3 regions of the Ruminococcus sp. 5_1_39BFAA genome follow, and region 1 is predicted to be linked to each of the others. Evidence: riboswitches for the same ligand, from Rfam matches in the RefSeq annotation. Region 1 holds a riboswitch; each other region holds the start of a gene.
The links. Region 1 has a riboswitch for FMN ahead of ACESZH_RS20205 (ECF transporter S component). Riboswitches for the same ligand answer to the same signal wherever they lie in the genome.
Positions count from the first base shown of each region.

Region 1 (6,589 bases):
TACGAATAAGGAAGAACCACGAGTATCGTTCCGGTCCCGCAGTACGAGTACATAAATATTATTACACTTTTTATGACACAAGAAATGATCGTAGAAGCATACAGCATATAATAGAGGTGTTTTAATGATTTTAAGTGTGAGTAGGCGAACTGATATTCCGAATTATTATTCCGAATGGTTTGTAAATAGAATTAAAGAGGGATTTTTATATGTTAGAAACCCTATGAATATCCATCAGATAAGTAAGATTGATTTGTCCCCTCGCTTAGTGGATTGTATTGTGTTTTGGACAAAAAATCCTTTGCCAATGTTGGACAAATTAAACGATTTGCAAGGCTATAATTATTATTTTCAGTTTACTTTAACAGGTTATGGTAAAGACATAGAACCAAATTTACCAGATAAAAGAAAAGTATTGATAGATGCTTTTAGGAACTTATCTTTAAAAATCGGAAAGGATAAAATTATCTGGAGATATGATCCGATTGTATTTACAGAACAATATACAGAAGAGTATCATGTTAAGGCTATTCGAACGATTGCAAAATCATTGTGTGGATATACAGATAAAGTTGTGATAAGTTTTGTTGACTTATACGCAAAAACAAAGAAGAATATGCAAGGAATTAATATGATTAATTTAGAGAAGCATAGAATAGAGGAATTTGCATCAAAATTATCGCAGATTGCAAGAGAAAATAAAATGAAAATCGCAACCTGTGCAGAAAATATCGATTTGTCTGCATGTGGAATTGAACACAATAGTTGTATAGATCAGCAGTTGGTAGAGCAAATAATTGGTTGTAAGATAAAAGCGCAAAAAGATAAAAATCAGAGAGGTGAATGTGGATGTATTGAAAGCGTAGATATAGGTTCATATAATACATGTGTGAATGGCTGCAGATATTGTTATGCTAATTACTCTGATAATAAAGTTAAGGATAATTGGAAGCTGCATGATCCTAAATCGCCTATACTGTGTGGTGAAATATCAGATAAAGATATAATAACAGAACGTAAATTGAAATCTCTTAAAATTGAACAAATAAGTATATTTGATATTGCAAATGAATATGGGGATAATCTGTGTTAGCAGTTTGGTTGGACTGGTAGTACAGCCATATTCCCCCTCGGGGTAAAAGCAGTGGTGGGAATTGTATTTTGACTGACTTTTTAGCAAAAGGTTATATCTTACCATCTGCTTTCATGATATACTGAAAACAAGAAAGAATCGGAGGTTATGAAAATGGGAATTTGGATGAAGATACACTAACAGCAAGGCTTAGTGTTTGACAGCCTTGCTAATCCAGTACAGACAACGAGTATTGATTAGGAGGCACAGAATGTCATATTTTGTTTATCAGGCAAAAAGAATTTATTATTCAGAAGCAGGAAAGGGAAATCCGATTGTATTTTTGCATGGAAATACAGCATCATCCAGAATGTTTGAACCGATACTTTCGTTGTATGAAGAACATTTTAAAGTAATTCTTGTAGATTTTCTGGGACATGGCAGGTCAGACCGTCTGACTGAATTCCCAGCAGACTTGTGGCAGGAGGAGGCACGACAAACCATTGCTTTGCTGGAACATCTGAATTGCGGAAAGGTAAGCCTTGTAGGAAGCAGCGGCGGTGCATGGGCGGCAGTAAATGCAGGCTTGTTGCGTCCGGATTTGGTGGAAAAAGTAGTAGCAGACAGTTTTGATGGACGGACTTTGGGAGAAGATTTTGCACGGAAACTGATCAATGAGCGCGCAGGTGCAAAGCAGGATGAGCAGGCAGTCTGGTTTTATCAGTGGTGTCAGGGAGAAGACTGGGAACGGATCGTGGATATGGATACGAAGGCGCTTGTTCAATGTGCGGAAGAAAACTTGCCTTTATTTTTAAAGCCCATGTCAGAATTAAAGGTTCCTCTTTTACTCATGGGGAGTGTCGGGGACGAAATGGTGAGACCGGATATACTGAGTGAATATGAAGCCATATCCGGGAAAACAGGGGCAGAGATCTGCATGTTTTCGGGCGGTGGACATCCGGCCATTCTTTCTAATGCAGAGCAGGCAGCAAAAGCAATACGGAAATTTCTGAATCAAAATGATGCGAAAAACGATTGAAACATGACAGATAATTGTCGCATTTATTATGATACGATGAAAAGTAGAAAAGCTGTATTTTGAAATGGAGAAAGGGCATGGGCAATCAGGGGATATTGACAATATCAAATCGCTCATGCCTTTTCTGGCAGGAGGATTTGGGATGATGCAGAATGAGAAGAATAAAACCAGTGATTTGAAGAAGATACCGGGTGTGGGAGCAAATATGGAACAGCATCTGCAAAATATCGGAATCCACTGCATTGCAGACTTAAGGGGAAAAGATCCGAAAGAATTGTATCGTCTGGATTGTATAAAAAAGGGATTCCAGGATGACAGATGTGTGTTGTATGTATTTCGTTGTGCAGTATATTTTGCAGAACATGAGCGGCATGAGCCGGAGAAACTGAAATGGTGGTATTGGAAGGATAAGGATTATCCGGAAAGATGTGAAAATCAATGATTCGATATGTAGCGAAAGAAGATATTAACAAGGTACTTTCCATGATGGAGCAAGTGAGGGAAGCATTCCCCGGATATCAAGAGGCAGAATTTCTGGAAGCACTTTATAAGGCCATAGACTGTAAGGAGGCGTTATTGGAGGAAAAGGAGGGCAGACTGGCGGGAATGCTTACTTTTTCTTATCAGGAAAAAGAGCTTACGTTCCTGGCAGTCATGCCGGAATTCCGAAAACAGGGCGTGGGAAAACGACTAATTAAACGGATGGCAGAATGCTTTGAGGATGGGGAAGTGGTTCATGTGATTACATTCCGGGAAGGAGACCGGAAAGGAATGGCTGCACGTTACTGTTATCATTCGTGCGGATTTGTGGATGATGAAGAACTGGTAGTATTTGATTATCCATGCCAAAAAATGGTTCTGAAAGTAGAGCACGTAAAAGGCTAAACAGGGTCGGGGGAGAGACATTTTGAAGGATTTTACAAGATCAGATTTATTGTTTTCTTTGTGTGGATTAAATTGCGGGTTATGTCCTATGCACTTGGACGGGCATTGCCCTGGGTGCGGCGGTGAAGGAAACTTTATGAAGTTGTGGTGACGAATCATCTGTTGGAAGAAGTCGGGCAATATGTATCTGAAAAGTTATAGATGCAGGTATCCGGTCAGTGATGCCGACCTATCATAATCCAGCAGGATGGAAAGCTTGTATTATGAACATGAACGATGAGATGATTCTGCCGCAGGAATGTCTGTAAAAGGGAGAAATATGAATATTATATTAAAAAAAGTGGAGGAAACTCAAAAAGAGATTTTATACAGGCTTCTGCAATATTCCTTATTTGAGGAAAGCCTGAATGACCAAAATGATATGAATGAAGATGCGCTATTTGAATATCCGTGGTTTGAAAACTATTTCACAGAAAAGGACAGAGAAGCCTGCTTTATAAAGGAGCAGGGGAGTGAAAGGCTGCTGGGATTTGTCATGATCAATACCTACATGCAAAAGGGCAGCTCCGGTCACAGTATTGCAGAGTTTATGGTACTTCCGAAGTTTAGAAGGAAGAAAATCGGAAAGGAGGCAGCAATTATGTGCTTTGAAAAATATCCGGGAAATTGGGAGGTTTCTCCATTCTGTGGAAGTGAGCAGGCATATTTATTCTGGAAAAATGTGATTGATGAGTATACGGGGGAAAATAATGAGTACGAAGATGGGATTTTTTTCTTTTCCAGATATTAAAACAGGGAAAAGTTATTTACCGGATAGCGAGATGGAGGAACTCTTTTGGAAAAATGGACGGATAAATGGAAAACAGGGTTTTGTTCCGTGGTATCTGAGAAAATAGATACCACGGGACGAAACCCTGTATTTTTTGGCAAAAGCTGGTTATCGTGAGTTTTTTGCTTTGTAATCTTCGCCCCAATCCCACATGGCATCCAGAATAGGCTTGAGACTGTAACCAAGCTCTGTCAGTGTATATTCTACATGGGGAGGAACTTCCGGGTAAACGGTACGGATTACCAAACCACTTTCTTCCATTTGGCGAAGCTGTGCAGTCAGAACTTTCTGCGTTACATGTCCGATAGATTTTTTTAATTCTCCGAAGCGTTTGGTTCCGGGTAATAAATCACGCAGAATCAGCACTTTCCATTTATCACTGATTAAGGTTAAAGTTGTCTCTACCGGACAATCCGGTAATGCCTTTGCTGGTTTACCGGCAATTTCTTTTGTGGTTTCCATGTAATGAACTCCTTTCATAGTATCTTATAGGTAACTATAGCACAATATTGTGCTTACTTTACGAAATGGCTGTACGGTTTTATTATAGGATCATCAGGAAGGAAAAGCAAGCAATTCCGAACAGAAAAGAGGAAAGCGACAGACCGGTAAAAGCATGGTTTCCTGCTGGTAACTATACCACAATATTGTGCGTACTTCTCAGAAAAAAGAAGGATTGCTACAATAGAATCAACAAAAGCGAAAGGCTATAAACAAATTTGGAGGTAAGTACAATGAAGAAAGTAATCGAATTTTTAAGTGAGAATCCTGTTCAGTATCTGGCAACCGTAGGACGTGATGGAAAAGCAAAGTGCCGCCCGTTCATGTTCTCAGGGGAAATGGACGGTAAGCTGTGGTTCTGCACCAACAACACAAAGGATGTTTACAAGGATATGCTGGAGAATCCTGAAATTGAGATTTCCGTTTCCAGTCCGTCCTATGCGTGGATTCGTTTGCATGGCAAGGTTGTGTTTGAAAACAACATGGCAGCAAAGGAAATGTGCATCGCAAACCCGATCGTCAAGGGACAGTATCAGACCGCAGATAACCCGGTTTTTGAGGTATTTTATCTTGAAAATCCTCATGGTGTGATTGCGGATTTTTCCGGCAATCCGCCTTATGAATTTTAAGAAAATGCTGACTTATTCAGCAAAAAAAGAGAAGCAATCTTCGGGGCAAGGTGTAATCCCTGACCGGCAGTAAAGTCTGCGAACCGCTGATCAGCGGCTGATGTGGTGAAATTCCACTACCGACGGTAAAAGTCCGGATGGAAGAAGATATGACAGGAGAAGCCCCGCAGGAAGAAAAGACCTGCAGGGCTCTTCTCTTAATCCAAATCATATCTCAAACAGGAGAATTATGAATAAAACAATTTCATTACCAGTAAAAAAACAGAATACGGCACCTGCAGTAAGAAAAGTCACTATGGTAGCCATGCTTGCCGCAATATCATATATTATGGCTTTTGCGGAATTTCCGGTTCCGCTTTCGCCGTCTTTCGCACGAATGGATTTATCTGATTTTCCCGCTCTGATCGGGGCCTTTGCGTTTGGCCCATCTATCGGAGTGATGATTGAACTTGTTAAAAACGGCCTTCAGTTGTTATCAACTTCTACAGGAGGCGTGGGAGAGCTTGCTAATTTTCTGATGGGTTCCTCTTATGTCCTGACTGCGGGCCTTATCTATAAATGGCATAAAACAAAGAAAACAGCAGTGATTTCCTGCATTGCCGGGAGCGTAGTCATGGGGATTACAGCAGCGGTCACAAATTATTTTATCCTGCTTCCCATGTTTGAAATGTTTATGCCAATGGATCAGCTCATTGAATCATTCGGAGTGTTTATTCCGTTTATCAATACGAAACTGGATGTGGTATTATATAATGCTTTTCCATTTAACCTGTTAAAAGGACTGGTGATCGGAGCGTTTACTATGATGGTCTATAAGCGCCTGACACCTGTGCTGAAAGGAAATCGTTGAAAGGGGTGTTTCGAATGCAGACAAAAGATTATTTGAGATTACTGGTGGAGCAGATACATTCTGCTGTGATTGCAACGATCAGCGCTGACGGACATCCGCAGACCCGTGTGATTGATATGATGCTGTGGGATGACAGGGGTGTCTACTTCCTGACAGCAAAAGGAAAGGCGTTTTATGAACAGTTGATGAAGCAGAAATATATTTCCCTGTCTGCCACAAAGGATAAATATTCTATTTCATTGCGGGGAGAGATTGCCAACATCGGAAGTGAAAAGCTGGATGAGATTTTTGAAAAGAATCCTTATATGAAGCAGATCTATCCGGAAGATACCCGCAGTGCGCTGGAGGTTTTTGCGGTTTATGAAGCGGAAGGGGAGTTCTTTGATATCAGTGATCCTTCCCATGTGACACGGGACAGTTTTGTGATTGGAAATATCCAGAAGAAACAGGAAGGCTATTTTGTGAGTGAAGGATGTATCGGCTGTAAGCTATGTTACTCTGTCTGTCCGCAGAAATGTATTGATATTTCCCAAAAACCAGTTGTGATCGAACAGAATCACTGCCTGCACTGCGGGCGTTGTGCGGAAATCTGTCCGAAACAGGTAATTGAAAAGAGGTGAGAAGGGATGAACCAGCAGGAGCGGAGAATCTATTTAATCCAGGAACTGTTAAAAGAAAATAAGGCATACAGTGAAATGAAGATTCCTGAAAAGTCAGGGGAACAAAAACAGCTTTTGCGCGGGCTTATGAATATCCGGATGCCCGGATTGGCAGGAGAAGAATT
Region 1 covers NZ_CAXSVO010000031.1:2,243-8,831, reverse strand. Annotated here, with positions in the region: gene ACESZH_RS20245 (helix-turn-helix domain-containing protein) at 1-9, shown strand, start outside; gene ACESZH_RS20240 (DUF1848 domain-containing protein) at 125-1,093, shown strand; gene ACESZH_RS20235 (alpha/beta fold hydrolase) at 1,344-2,111, shown strand; gene ACESZH_RS20230 (helix-hairpin-helix domain-containing protein) at 2,254-2,553, shown strand; gene ACESZH_RS20225 (GNAT family N-acetyltransferase) at 2,550-2,996, shown strand; gene ACESZH_RS20220 (GNAT family N-acetyltransferase) at 3,316-3,786, shown strand; gene ACESZH_RS20215 (winged helix-turn-helix transcriptional regulator) at 3,934-4,287, opposite strand; gene ACESZH_RS20210 (pyridoxamine 5'-phosphate oxidase family protein) at 4,560-4,955, shown strand; FMN riboswitch at 4,988-5,108, shown strand; gene ACESZH_RS20205 (ECF transporter S component) at 5,185-5,805, shown strand; gene ACESZH_RS20200 (4Fe-4S binding protein) at 5,820-6,425, shown strand; gene ACESZH_RS20195 (protein-ADP-ribose hydrolase) at 6,432-6,589, shown strand, end outside.

Region 2 (6,589 bases), on a different contig from region 1:
GCTGCTATTTCTTGTTGACAGGGTCGAATTTGTATCCATATCCAACTACAGTTTTAATGAAATTCAACCCATCTTCGTATGTTGCAGTTTTCTTCCTCACTTGAAAAACTGTGTTTTCCACAGCATGGAAATGGTCGTTTGCTGCTTCGTGCCAGACTGATTCATAAATCTGCTCCTTTGTGAAGATAATGTCAGGGCTGGAATAGAGCAGATATAAAATATCAAATTCTTTTGGAGATAAGTATAAAGCGTGGCCGTCAATTTTCACCTCATGTTTTTGAGCGTTCATATAAAGCCGTGAGCTGATCCGCCGGATGCCATAAAACTCTTGCACAGCAATACAGTCCAGACGGATTTGTTCCAGCAGCAGGGAAAGATTGTCAAATTTCTGCGGAGTGCGCAGCCTTTTCATAAGTTGAATCTCCATCTTCAATCCATAGATATCCTTATTGAAATTCAGAAGATGGGTTTCCACAGATATTTCCCCATCATTGCTGATGGTAGGCCGGGGGCCGATGTGCGTAATGCCGTAGTAGGTTTCATTTTCCAAAGTGGCTGTGGCAATATAAACGCCTTCAGGAGGAAGGCCCTTTTTGTCTGCAATTTTTAAATTTGCAGTCGGCATCCCAATTAGTTTTCCTATTCCGCGTCCGTGTATGATAGTTCCCGCTGTTATAAAAACAGGGATAAGATTACTCGCCTTTTTCATAGATTTACCTCATATGATTTCATTCATGGACAGAATGAATAATGTACAGGTGACAATAACGAGCATTGAAAAAAGGAATAATCCAAGATGTCTCTTGCCAGAGGCATTGACGGGGGTGGCAAGGTATCCTGCTTTTCTCAGAGCTGTTATCACTGGTTTATATAGCAGAAACGTGAATCCGGAATTCAGTCCCGCCTTTAAGAGATTATATGGAAGAAATGCCGGGAGCATCAGTCTGGCAACGGCTTCTCTGGGGTATCCCATATAAAACGGAGTGATGAGGTAATTCCACAGCAGCATGACAACAACCATTGTAAGGCTGCCAACGCACAATCCGGTAACAGCGCCTGCTAACGTATGCTTCTTTTTATAAATCAAAGAGGTGGTGCAGGCAAAGGAGCAGGTGGATAAGATATTCATTAAGCACCCTAATATGCCGGTTTCACTTATGGTTACCATTTCAATCAGAGATACAATGACGGACACAAAGCAAGAGGTCATCGGTCCCCAGATCAGACCTCCTAATGTGATGATGACATCTTTGGGATCGTACTTCAGAAAAAGCACGACGGGTATCCGACAGGCAGCAACGGCTATGTAGGCGATGGCGCACAGCATGGCAGTTGAGGTAAGCATTTTTGTTCTTGTATTCATTCAGATTTTCTCCTTGAAAAAATTAACACCTTAAAGAATGTCTTTCAGGTGTTAAGGAATATTTACAGAATATCAAGAAACATATATTCTGTGATATGCACGATCTTCTTCTATCCAGACTGTACTGTTGGTTTTGGAATTGCACCAAATCATGCACATATGTGCTTGCGGACTGTACCGCCAATCGGGAATTCTTGCCCATTGGATATCTTTTATCCAATAAGAGTCACCCTGCCCTGAAGACTTCTTATTCAGCTGTCGGAATCAATCATACCTCTTAAAATGCTGTAAGGCAATAGAAGAAGGGGATTTCGGAAGTATTTCGGAAGTATCAGAAGATGGAGTGGATATAGGAAAAAGATACTTCCATGGCGGATTCTTTTCAAGGGGTTATTACTATCGCAGCAGTGGCATACTGCCTGTGAGCTTATTGACTTTTTTCTTAGGACCGCAGATGGCAAGACCGAAGTATTGCAGAGTGCTTTCTGACACGTCCCCCATTTTTGAGATAAATTCATCATAGGTTTTACAGCCCTGTGCCAGATCGCTAAAGTCAATCACGGTCAAGTCCTGAAAGTCAGGTTGATAGAGCTTGTCACGGATTGCTTTGATGATTTCCGGTGAGCCTTTCAAAATTGGTACGGGAAATTCAATGATGCCGAGATGTTCGTTTCCACTCTGGTCTGTAACATTCGCACCGACCACCTCCGGCATCTCTTTTCCCAGGGTGATTCCCATGATAGCCGCCGTATTTGCAATAATGCCAAGCGGGAGATTTGCGTCAATGACCATGACGCATTTTTCATTCTGTAAATCCATTTCAGATTGCCTCCTGTTTTTGTGTTTTTCCTCTGTATTCAGAAAGGAACAGTCCGATCAGTGCTAGGACCGTACCAATGCCGGACATCACGGTTACTTTTTCTTTTAGGATAAGGGCCGATGTGATAACTGTGATAACCGGAATTAAGTAAATGTAAATGCTTGTTTTGACAGCGCCCAGAACCTTCACAGCCATGTTCCAAGTAACGAAACACAGTGCGGATGCGCCCAGACCTAAGAAGATCAAATTTCCCAGGCAGACTGGATTTGTGAACCGTTCTGCTCCAATGCGGCAATCAAACAGGAATAGTGCAGGTATCATAAATACGATTCCATAAGCAAATACTCGTCTTGTGGTCTGGATGGTGTGATATCCAAAACCGCTGATTTTTCGGGTGAGTACAGAGTAGCAGGCCCACACGACTGCTGCAGCTGCGGCCAATAAGTCACCGATGGGATTTAACTGCATCTTCACACCGTTAAAGCTGATCAAGCAGATGCCGACTATCGCAACTACAAATCCGATGAAGAAATTTGCACGCAGCTTTTCTTCCTTTGTGAACAGGTGGGTGAGCATTGCTGTGAAAAAGGGTGCTATAGAGATAATCACACCTACGTTGGAAGCCATTGTATAAGTCAGGGCAATGTTCTCCAGCAGATAATACAGGCACACGCCGCACAGTCCCGCCGCTGCAAAGACAGCTTCCTGCCGTTTGGTAGTGCCTTTCATCCGGTGGGGATAGACGATCAGCAATGCCAGAAATCCCAGGATAAACCGGAAGAACAGGATTTCTATCGGCTCAAAATCCACTAACAGCACTTTGGTGGAGATGAAGGTGGTTCCCCATATCAGGATCGTTACCAGCGCCGCCAGATGCCCGGTTGCTTTTTTACTCATCCGGCGTTTCCTCCTTCTCTAAAAATATGTCACGGTAAAGGCCCGGAGCCAATCCGATAAATCGGTTGAAATAGTTCGTGAAATGACTCTGGTCAGAAAAGCCTGTCTGCAAGGCTGCCTCTATCGGAGGCACACCCTGTTCCAGAAGTTTCTTTGCTTTGCCAATGCGTATGTTCTCTAAGTAGCTGTATGGTGTGACGCCTTTGGACTTGGTAAAGGCCCGGAGCAGCGTGGATTTGCTAAGACCAGCATAACGGCAGATCTGATCTAAATAAATCCGGTCTGCGAAGTGCTGCTCCATAAAATCGCAGGCTTTTTCAATTTCTTCCCTGCATTCCGGGATACAGCTTTCAAAGGGCTGCCCGTACCGTTGAATCAACAGAGATATGAGGAGCAGCAGATTTTCTTCCTTACCGAATTCACAGGAGCCTATCATGACCAGTTCGTGGAGCGGATGCAGATAGCAGGTCACTTCTTCATCGAAGATCACGGTTTTGGAAAAGCCGGGGAGTTCCCTTTTCCCGGTCACTTCTTCTGCCAGGTCCAGCATGACTTCTTTGGTAATGTTAATTCCTCGGTAATCCAATGTGCCATCATCACTCTGTACACAGGCATGATTGTCTCCGGGATTGAAAAGAACAATATCACCTTTTGCTATGGTGTATTCCTGATTGCGACAGGAGAGGCATCGTTCCCCGTCCTCAATAAATCCAATCACATAATATTCATGGAAGTGGTTTGGAAATGGCTGCACGATTCCCTCAAAACGGTATGCCTCAATCCGAAGCTCATCATCATAAACCACCGTCCTTGTTTCTTTCTTCATGTGTGTTCCCTCCCTTGCTGTTCTTCATTGTAGCATTTCAAAATGCAAAAGGCTTGTAAAATATCTTCATTTTTCATGGCTCACTGGATTGCTGTCTTTGGATATGGTATGCTGTAGGCAATCAAATAGCGGAGGTACGAGTATGGAAGAACAGCAGAATCCATTGACTTATGAAATTATCAAAGCGGCGGTTGCCGGGGAAAAATGGGCAACAGAAAAGTTATTGCACACTACGATTCTTATATTGAAGAGCTTGCCACAGTAAAAGAGAAGCAGCCGGACGGCAGCGTGAGAACCTTTGTGGACGAGGATATGAAACAATCCATTATTCTAAAACTGCTGGAGAAGATACCGGACTTCCCTTTGGAGGAAGCGGAGAGGATAGCAAAAGAGGAAACAGATGAGGGGATATAATACTTGCGTATAGTGGTGTCTGATTTTACAAAGTATCGGGCTTGAAAACGGTTCGAGGGTACATTATGTGGTAGAAAAGCCCGGAATAAGCCCTATATGTGGGAAAAATCCGGTTCATACAGAAATCAGAGTACATAAAATTTGTGTGTTTCTTGGACGAACGGTTCATACTCATGGAGAAATAACAGGGTGGGGTAAACTTCTGAAAAAGAAGCCCCCACCTTTTCGCGTAACTAAGAGGGTGTCCAAACTTTTCCGCAAAACGGAAAATGCGGTTGTACCTTTTCGCAAAAGAGGATTTGAAGTAAATCTGCCGTGGACTCTTTGTTGAGAAAAACGCAGAGTTACGGTATAATATCGGTTGAGATTTATGTTTGAGGTGACAATGATGCTACATATAGCGGTAAGCGATGACGATACAGTGATTCTTTCTAAAGTAGATGAACTTGCGAGGGTGTTTTTCAGGACGCATTGTGTGGACTGTAAAATTCAGACATATCAATCCAGCGAGAATCTGTTGTACGATTTGCAGGACGGGATTAATTATGACCTGCTTCTTTTGGACATAGAGATGCCGGGAATTGACGGGATGGATTTGGCAAAGGTAATTCAGGATACTATGCCCGCTGCAAAAATCATTTTTATTACTTCCCATTTGGAGTATGCGATTACAGCTTACGAATTTTCTGTATTCCGGTATATTCCAAAGACGGTCATAGAGGAAAAATTGCCGCCTGCGTTGGAGGATTATTATAAGCTGTACCGTCTGGAAAGAAATGAATTTTACACGGTTGAGATCAAAAATCATGTGGAGCAGTTACCGTATAGAGAAATACTGTATATTCTGAAAGACGGGAAATATGCTGTATTTTATTTGAGGGGAGGAAAAACACAATCTGTACGAAAGACGCTGGCACACGTCTTTGAGGAAATAAACAAAGAGTATTTTTGCTTTGCGGACAGAGGGTGTATTGTGAATCTGGCAAATGTAGTAGGGCTGGATGATACTGGAATCCTTTTGCTGGATGATCAGCATATTATAATTAGTAAAGCGAATATTCCAGAATTTAAGATTACAATGCTCAAATTTTGGGGGAAGCAGATATGACGGGAATACATATTTTTGTCGAATGGATCGCAGCCTTTATAGAAATAATTCTATACCTAAGTATTATTGCTACAATTTCAGAAAGTCAGTTTCAAAAGAAGAAGCAAATAAGATATTTTGTGCTGTTGGCAGCTTTTATTGCGGTGGGAGTTGTCATGTTGAATCTGATTGACTTGTCTATTAGTTTCCCTACCCTGATATACAGTGTGATTGTGTTTGCTTTGGGAGCACAGATACTTTATCGTGGCAGATTTATAGAGTTTTTGTTTCTGTCCATAGGGTATGTTGCATTTCTAACTTTTGTGGATATGACAAGCGTATTCGTGATGACGCAAACAGGTATGGAATCTGTTGTGAATCAGATTCTTTCTGGTTTTAGTGTGAAAAGGGTGGCTTATATTGCTACAATAAAAATTTTTGAAATATTTATCGTTATTCTACTTTGTATGTTGCTTCGGAAACGAGTGATTCCTAAAAAAGAAAAAGGATATACTGTTACAGTGATATGCTTAGTGTTGGGAAGCGTAGGAAGTGTGTATTGGGTGATCCAGTCCGAGATCCTTGTAGGGTTCAAGTTAAATTTCTTTCAGATTATGCTGAGCTTGAGCGGCACCCTTCTGGTATGTACTACATATTTTTTCCTTCGATTGAGGGAAGTTAAAAGGGAGCAGGAGTATACAGAACGGAAGAATCAGTTTTTGGAGAAAAATTATATGGCTGCAAAAGAGTCATATGAATCGAATGCAAGGCTATATCATGATATGAGGAATCATTTTACTCTGATACAGAATTATCTGGCGGATGCAAAAGTTACGGAGGCACAGGAACATCTGGGGAAGATCATTGGGGATCGTACTGCATTTTCTATAGCACAATGGACTGGAATTGAAGCAGCTGATTATATAATAAGTCAGAAGGCTGAAATGGCCAGAAGCCAGGGAGTTCATGTGGATATTCATGTAGAATATCCAAAAGATTGTGGAATTGATCCGGTAGACTTATGTACGATCCTTACTAATTTGTTTGATAATGCGATTGAGGCGTGTGTAAAATTGCCGCCTGAGACAGAACGAAAAATCACTCTGACAATTCGGAGGATTCATCAGTTTATTATTATACAGATTGCCAATAGTAGTATGACAGCACCTGTTACTAAGAATG
Region 2 covers NZ_CAXSVO010000055.1:1,143-7,731, reverse strand. Annotated here, with positions in the region: gene ACESZH_RS23165 (riboflavin kinase) at 5-709, opposite strand; gene ACESZH_RS23160 (ECF transporter S component) at 719-1,363, opposite strand; FMN riboswitch at 1,462-1,611, opposite strand; gene ACESZH_RS23155 (DUF2000 domain-containing protein) at 1,760-2,182, opposite strand; gene ACESZH_RS23150 (DMT family transporter) at 2,184-3,080, opposite strand; gene ACESZH_RS23145 (helix-turn-helix domain-containing protein) at 3,073-3,906, opposite strand; gene ACESZH_RS23140 (helix-turn-helix domain-containing protein) at 4,111-4,320, shown strand; gene ACESZH_RS23135 (LytR/AlgR family response regulator transcription factor) at 4,706-5,428, shown strand; gene ACESZH_RS23130 (GHKL domain-containing protein) at 5,425-6,589, shown strand, end outside.
Region 2: it holds a riboswitch for FMN, as region 1 does, so the genes downstream of both, ACESZH_RS23160 (ECF transporter S component) here and ACESZH_RS20205 (ECF transporter S component) in region 1, are expected to answer to the same signal.

Region 3 (6,589 bases), on a different contig from region 1:
AAACATAAGCGTTGTCATGCTGCAATTATGGGAGCCTGTCATGACACTGTTCAGAAATCCGCATACCGTGTACTTTTCCACATGACTTCCAATGGTCAGTTCAATGGTCTGCCCCACTGTAAGATTGCTGTCAGCGCTATAAAGCATGGGAAGGTAAATACCGCTTGTAAAATCACTGTCCTCCACGATCTCAATCCTTCCTACGGAACGATTTAAGGCAGCTTGCTTTTCCTGAATAATAAATTCCGCGTTTACCTCGCCGCCGTTGTACGCAAAGGAACCAACCATAAATAAGGCATCCCCCATACAATATTCCTCTGTGCGCGCATCTTTCCCAAGAATCTCCGAGATAAAGCTCCGTAATCCGGCATCGCGGCTGCCTAAAGCCAATGTAACATGCTCCGCGTTAAGCCGGTCATGGTAACGTTCAAAATTCCGCTTATAATCCATAGACAGCATAAGCCACAAATTCATCATCATTGCCGCAAGCAGTATAAGAACGATAATCGCGGCAGTCTGTCCCTTCGCCTTCCGTATATTGGAGCGGGCAATTAAAAAATTTTTCTTCATGCTACCACCCCATCTGTGTAAGAAAACCCGAAAGCTTCTCATGTCTTGCCTGGTCGCCGTGCCTGTATTTGCCCAGATCGCATTCTCCCAGGATCGCGCCGTCCTTTAAGTACAAAATACGGTTTCCCCGCCGCGCAGAGCGCATGTCGTGGGTAACCATCACGACGCTTTGACCCTGCTCATTAAATTTTGTAAGCATATTCAGTACATCCAGACCTGTTTTCGAATTAAGCGCCCCCGTAGGCTCATCGGCAAAAAGGATTTCCGGAGAATTGATGAGGCCCCTGACAATGCCAACCCGCTGCGCCTCACCGCCTGAAATCTGGGTGGGGAATTTTTTCTCCGTTTCTTCGGATATGTCTACTGCCCTTAACAGCTCCCCAGCGCGCCGGACCAGCGCCTTTTTATCTCTATTCACAAGCAGCCCTGCTGAAAGCACATTATCCATGATGCTCATCCCGTCAATCAGATATATCTGCTGAAATACAAACCCGCAGTGCCTGCGCCTGAATACGGCAAGCTGGTCAGAATTTAAATCCGATATGACTTCATCTCCAAAAGTGATCGTGCCCAGAGAGGGCGTATCCATTCCTGACAGCGCATACAAAAGCGTGGATTTTCCCGCACCGCTTGCTCCCATGATCACGGTAAAATCCCCTTTATAAAGCTGCAGATCAATGTTTTTCAGAACGTGCTGCAAAGTCCCGCCGCTTGAGAAGGATTTGCTTAAATTTTCTGTTTTCAGCAATATTTCTTTCATGTCAAACCTCCTTGCTTTTTACACGTTCTATTTTATTTTTTTAATTCTTAAATGTCTTTAGCCAAACCTTAAAGATTCCTTAAATCGTACCGCTCAAAGCGATCGTCACGGTCACCTTCAGTCCATTTTGTCCATTTTCAACAACCAGCCCCCCACCCATTTCTTTCATAAAATAGTCGGAAATATAAAGTCCCAGACCAGCCCCTTCCATATCCTTTACATTGCTTCCGCGCTTGAATTTTTCTTTTAAAAGAGGCAGTTCTTCCCTGCTGACTCCGCCTCCGTGATCTTCCATGCAGACACTGAGACTGCGGCTGTTTTTGCATATCGCTACATCGATTTTCGTGTTTGCATATTTATAAGAGTTGGCAAAAATATTGTCAAATACCTGCTGCAAACGCAGCTTATCTGCGTATAAAAGGCAATCGGGAACATCCGGGATAAATGCGCGGCCCAGGTAATCCGAATTCTCAAACAGTGTTTTCAATTCCCTGCTTTCTATATCAGTGGGCGTTACGGTAAGCTGTCTTAGCTCTTCCAGCGTTGCGGTAAACAGGTTTGTGATGAGCGTATTGATCTGATCTGCTTTGCGGATGATCTGTGTGTAATTGTTCCGCATTTTATCATCCTCTGCCAGCGCCATTCCTACCTCAGAAACTGCCTTGATGCTTGCCACAGGCGTTTTGATGTCATGTGAAAGCTTGGCTACCAGTTCCTTTTTGCTGGCATTGGCTTCCGCTTCTGCTGCTCTTGCCTTTTTCAGTTCCGCGCGCATAATGTCAAAGCTCTCCGTAAATACCCCGAAAAGATTGTGTCTGTCCATCTCCAGCGGAATGTCAAGGTTTCCGCCTGCAATACGCTCTGCAAAACCTTTCAGATCCTGAAACGGTTTTATTACCACCCGATCCAAATAGAGTACATATCCCACGCAGATGCCGCACTGTATCAGGATCGCGGCTGCCAGAACCATAACTGCCGTGCGTTTCTGCGACTGCAGGGTTTGAGCACCGTTGTTCCAGATTATAATTTTTCCCTCCACGGAGCCGTCTGACTGGATATCGAGAATGGTATCACGATGTATGACCGCCATATTGATACTTTCACTCAAGCCCGGCTTTGTTTGAAAGACCACCCTTCCGTTCCTGTCGATCACAACGTAATCAAGACTTGTGTGGTTTTTATGGTTTTCCATTGAGTTCCAGTCTCTCTGTACGGACTGGACGGCCTCATTTACCGCAACTGCATCCTGCGAATTATCCGGATCCTGCACTGCAAAACCAACCAGAGCTATGATTTCCACTGCAAAGGCCAGTATCAGACAGATCAGAAGCACACGCTTTTTCATTGCTTTTCCCCCACAAACTTATACCCATCTCCCCAAACCGTAAGAATATATTGGGGTCTTCCCGGCTCCCGTTCAATTGCTTCCCTTATTTTCCGGATATGTACGTTCAGTGTTCCATCGCCTGTAAACTTATCCTCCCAGACTTTTTCAAACAGCTCCTGTTTTGAAACTACTCTGTTTTCATTTTTGATCAGATAGGACAGCAGCTTAAATTCAAGTGAGGTCAGTCTGGCTGTTTTTCCGTCAACCAGCACCTCCCTTGCACCAAAGTCCACCTTTAGCCATCCGTCCGTATACCCCTTATTCACACTCTGACCATACCGCCTCAGCACCACTTTTACCTTTGCTAACAGAACTCCCAGCGAATAAGGCTTTTGCACATAATCGTCCCCTCCGATATTCAGCGCAACGATCTTATCATCATCGCTTGTCCGTGCAGAAATAAACAGGATCGGGATTTCCGTTTTTTCACGCAGTTCCCGGCACAGCTCAAAGCCACTGCTGTCTCCAAGGTTGATATCAAGCAACAGCAGCTCTGCCGTATTCTCCCGGAAAAAACTCCTGCAGTCTGAGGCATTGTATACCACAGCCGTTTTTACGCCAAACAGATTAAAATATTCCGCTGTGCTGTCTGCCAGCAGTTCCTCATCATCTATGATCAAACAATCGTATTTCATTGCTTCCCTCCCAAATATACTGAGTCTATCATAACTGTTCAAAGGGATAATAGCAAGCAGCTAACTGGAGTACTTTCCTATGAAACAAAGAAAAGCACCTGCCTGTGACCTGTAAAGCCAAAGGCAAGTGCCCGCTAAGCTCATATTCAGTTAATCCTGATCAGTCTCCCCGAAGGATCACGCGGATTCTCTTATAAAGTACAAATACAATGACAGATGTCAGCGTGTATTTAAACAGGTTAAACGGCACAAGGATCATCACTGCAAACCCAAACAGGTTGTGTACACTGCTATGTACGGCAGTTCCCATCTCAATGAAAGCCTCCACAGGCATTCCGAATGCTTTTCCGTATGCCGGAAGTAATATAAACGCATTTACAAAACATGCCAGGATGGTCGTGAGAACTGTACCTGCAGCCATTCCCATCACAGCGTGTTTTCTGGTCTTTACATGTCGGTAACGGTAGATCAGCCCTGCCGGAACCACATATGCGCAGCCGAAAAGGAAGTTTGCCACATCACCTACACCTGCTGTCATGGTGCCTTTTGTCACCAAGTGTACCAGAATCTTTACAAGTTCAATGAGTACACCTGCGATCGGTCCCATCGCAAAAGAACCTACCATGACAGGAATCTCAGAAAAATCAAGCTGGTAAAAGGAGGGGGCCAGGAAAGGAAGTGGGAATTCAAAATTCATCAGTACTCCTGCCACGGCTCCCAGCATTGCCACCTGTGCAATGGTCCTGGTACGGCTTCTCGCCATTACGTCTCCGTTTTTCAATACTTGTTCACTCATACTGTTCGCTCCTTTGAAATTATTCTGAAAGAAAATTTCTGCAAGTTTTCCCTGTAGCTTCCGGTGCCACCCATCTTCTACGGAAAAAAAGCCCCGGGCGTAAATCCCGGGGCGCTGAGCACGTAAACATGAAACTATGAATCGCGTTCTTCTCTCATCCAGACTATACTGTCGGTTTTGGAATCTCACCAAATCAGCCGCCAAAGCGGGTCGCGGACTATACCGCCGGTAGGGAATTTCAAAGCTGCTATGACCTCGATCACCCTGCCCCGAAGAAATTTTCTTTTACGGACTATATTATAAACCTATACAGTATGGATTTCAATAGGGTTTCGAAATTTTCTTTACAATATGAAAAAATTGTGCTTAAATGGTACTGTTCACTTATCGTTACTAAATATTAAGGAGCAAAAATATGTCACCATCAACAGAAAAATCTTCAAACCTTACTGTAAAATATGCCTTCATCCAGGGCTTTTTCTGGATGAATTTCGCTGTGATCATGGGCTTTAGCAGCCTTTATCTTCTGGATGTTGGCTTTTCTAATACACAGATTGGCCTGCTGATCGCAGCGGCGGGAATCATTTCGGCAGTGCTGCAGCCGACCATCGCCAGCTATGCGGACAGCCCATCAAGTCCCTCCCTGAAAAGGATCGTATCTGTGTTCACGATCCTTGTGATCGTTATGGGGCTGCTTCTTATATTCAGCAAAGGCTCCCTGTTGCTGACCGGACTGCTTTACGGCGGATGTATCACCATCTTGCAGCTTCTGACCCCTTTAGTGAACGCGCTGGGCATGGAAAGCATCAACCAGGGAAAGCGCTTGAATTTCGGCGTTTCCCGTGGCATGGGCTCCGTGGCTTATGCGGTTGCCGCCTATATCCTCGGCATTGTGGCAGACCGGACAGGCGCAGGTGTTGTACCTGTGGCAACGGCTGGAGTATTTGCTGCACTTTTCTTCTTTTTGATGGTCTTTCCTTTTCAAAAGACTGTATCCGAATCGTCCAAAAAGGAGAAAAATAGCCAAAGCCCTCTGTATTTTTTCAAAAGATATCCACGTTTTGCCGTTGTATTGATCGGCTGTGTCCTTCTTTACATAAGCCACGTTCTGCTGAACAGCTTTACCTTCCAGATCGTGGAGAGCAAGGGCGGGACCAGCGCAGAGATGGGATTTTCCATGGCCCTTGCTTCGCTGATCGAGCTGCCCACCATGTTTCTCTTTGGCTATATGCTGAAAAAAGTCCGCTGTGACATCTGGTTCCGGATTTCCGGCATCTTCTTTATGCTGAAATGCCTGGGAAGCCTGCTTGCGCCAAATATGCCCGTGTTCTATGCAATCCAGCTTTTCCAATTGCTGGGCTGGGCGCTGATCACCGTCTCCTCCGTGTATTATGTAAATTCCATCATGGATTCCCGGGATGCGATCAAGGGCCAGGCGTATATGACCATGACCTATACCCTGGGCAGTGTGCTTGGCGCCTTACTTGGAGGCCCTCTCATTGACAAGGCAGGCGTAGCTGCCATGCTGACCTTCGGTACAGCAGCGGCTGCTATTGGCATGATTATCCTGCTTTTTGCCACAGAAAAAACCTCCGAAATGCCGCATTGAAGTTAAAGAAACACCCGGTTCAGTTCTCTTCTTTTTGATGTACGTGAACCTCCAACTGGTTGTATGGGATCACGATTCCCCTGTTGTCAAATTCCTCTTTGATACGCTCATTCAGGCGCCATTTCGCAGGCCAGTAGCGGTCTGTGGGGACCCAGACCCTAAGCGCCATCACAACAGCGCTTTCACCCAGTTCATCCACACATACTACCATATCCTTATCATCTTTTGTATCCGGATCCTCTTTTAAAAGCTCTTCCAGGGTCGCCTTTGCAAGACGTACATCCGAATCATAGGATATTCCTACCTTAATTTCCAGCTTCCGCATATCCCTCGCGGTCACATTGATAATGGTACTGTTGGACAATGTGCCGTTTGGGATTACGATATGCTTATTGTCAACGGAAAGCAGAGTGGTATAGCAGATTTCAATCTTATCTACGGTCCCTTCGCATCCCTTTGCCTGATCCTGAACAATGTAATCTCCCACCTGAAAGGGCTTGAACAGCAGAAGCATCACGCCTCCCGCCAGGTTTGACAGCCCTCCCTGCAGGGCAAGACCGATGGTAACACCGGCTGTTCCCAAAAGGGCCGCAACAGAGGATTCCTCCACCCCAAACTGAATGGCAATACTAAAGATCAAGATCATATAAAGCATGAATTTTGCCAGGGAGCCAACAAACTGGATCACACCCTTGTCCACTCCCGCACGTTCCATGGAATTCCTGACAACCTTCAGCAGCCATTTTATCAGCTTTCCGCCCACATAAAATGCCGCGATCGCCAGGACCACCTTGATGCCAAAGCCTGCGATATCCGGAATATGATCCTTTAT
Region 3 covers NZ_CAXSVO010000001.1:399,667-406,255, forward strand. Annotated here, with positions in the region: gene ACESZH_RS01770 (ABC transporter permease) at 1-570, opposite strand, end outside; gene ACESZH_RS01775 (ABC transporter ATP-binding protein) at 572-1,330, opposite strand; gene ACESZH_RS01780 (ATP-binding protein) at 1,410-2,675, opposite strand; gene ACESZH_RS01785 (response regulator transcription factor) at 2,672-3,352, opposite strand; gene ACESZH_RS01790 (ECF transporter S component) at 3,513-4,148, opposite strand; FMN riboswitch at 4,291-4,429, opposite strand; gene ACESZH_RS01795 (MFS transporter) at 4,564-5,757, shown strand; gene ACESZH_RS01800 (mechanosensitive ion channel family protein) at 5,777-6,589, opposite strand, start outside.
Region 3: it holds a riboswitch for FMN, as region 1 does, so the genes downstream of both, ACESZH_RS01790 (ECF transporter S component) here and ACESZH_RS20205 (ECF transporter S component) in region 1, are expected to answer to the same signal.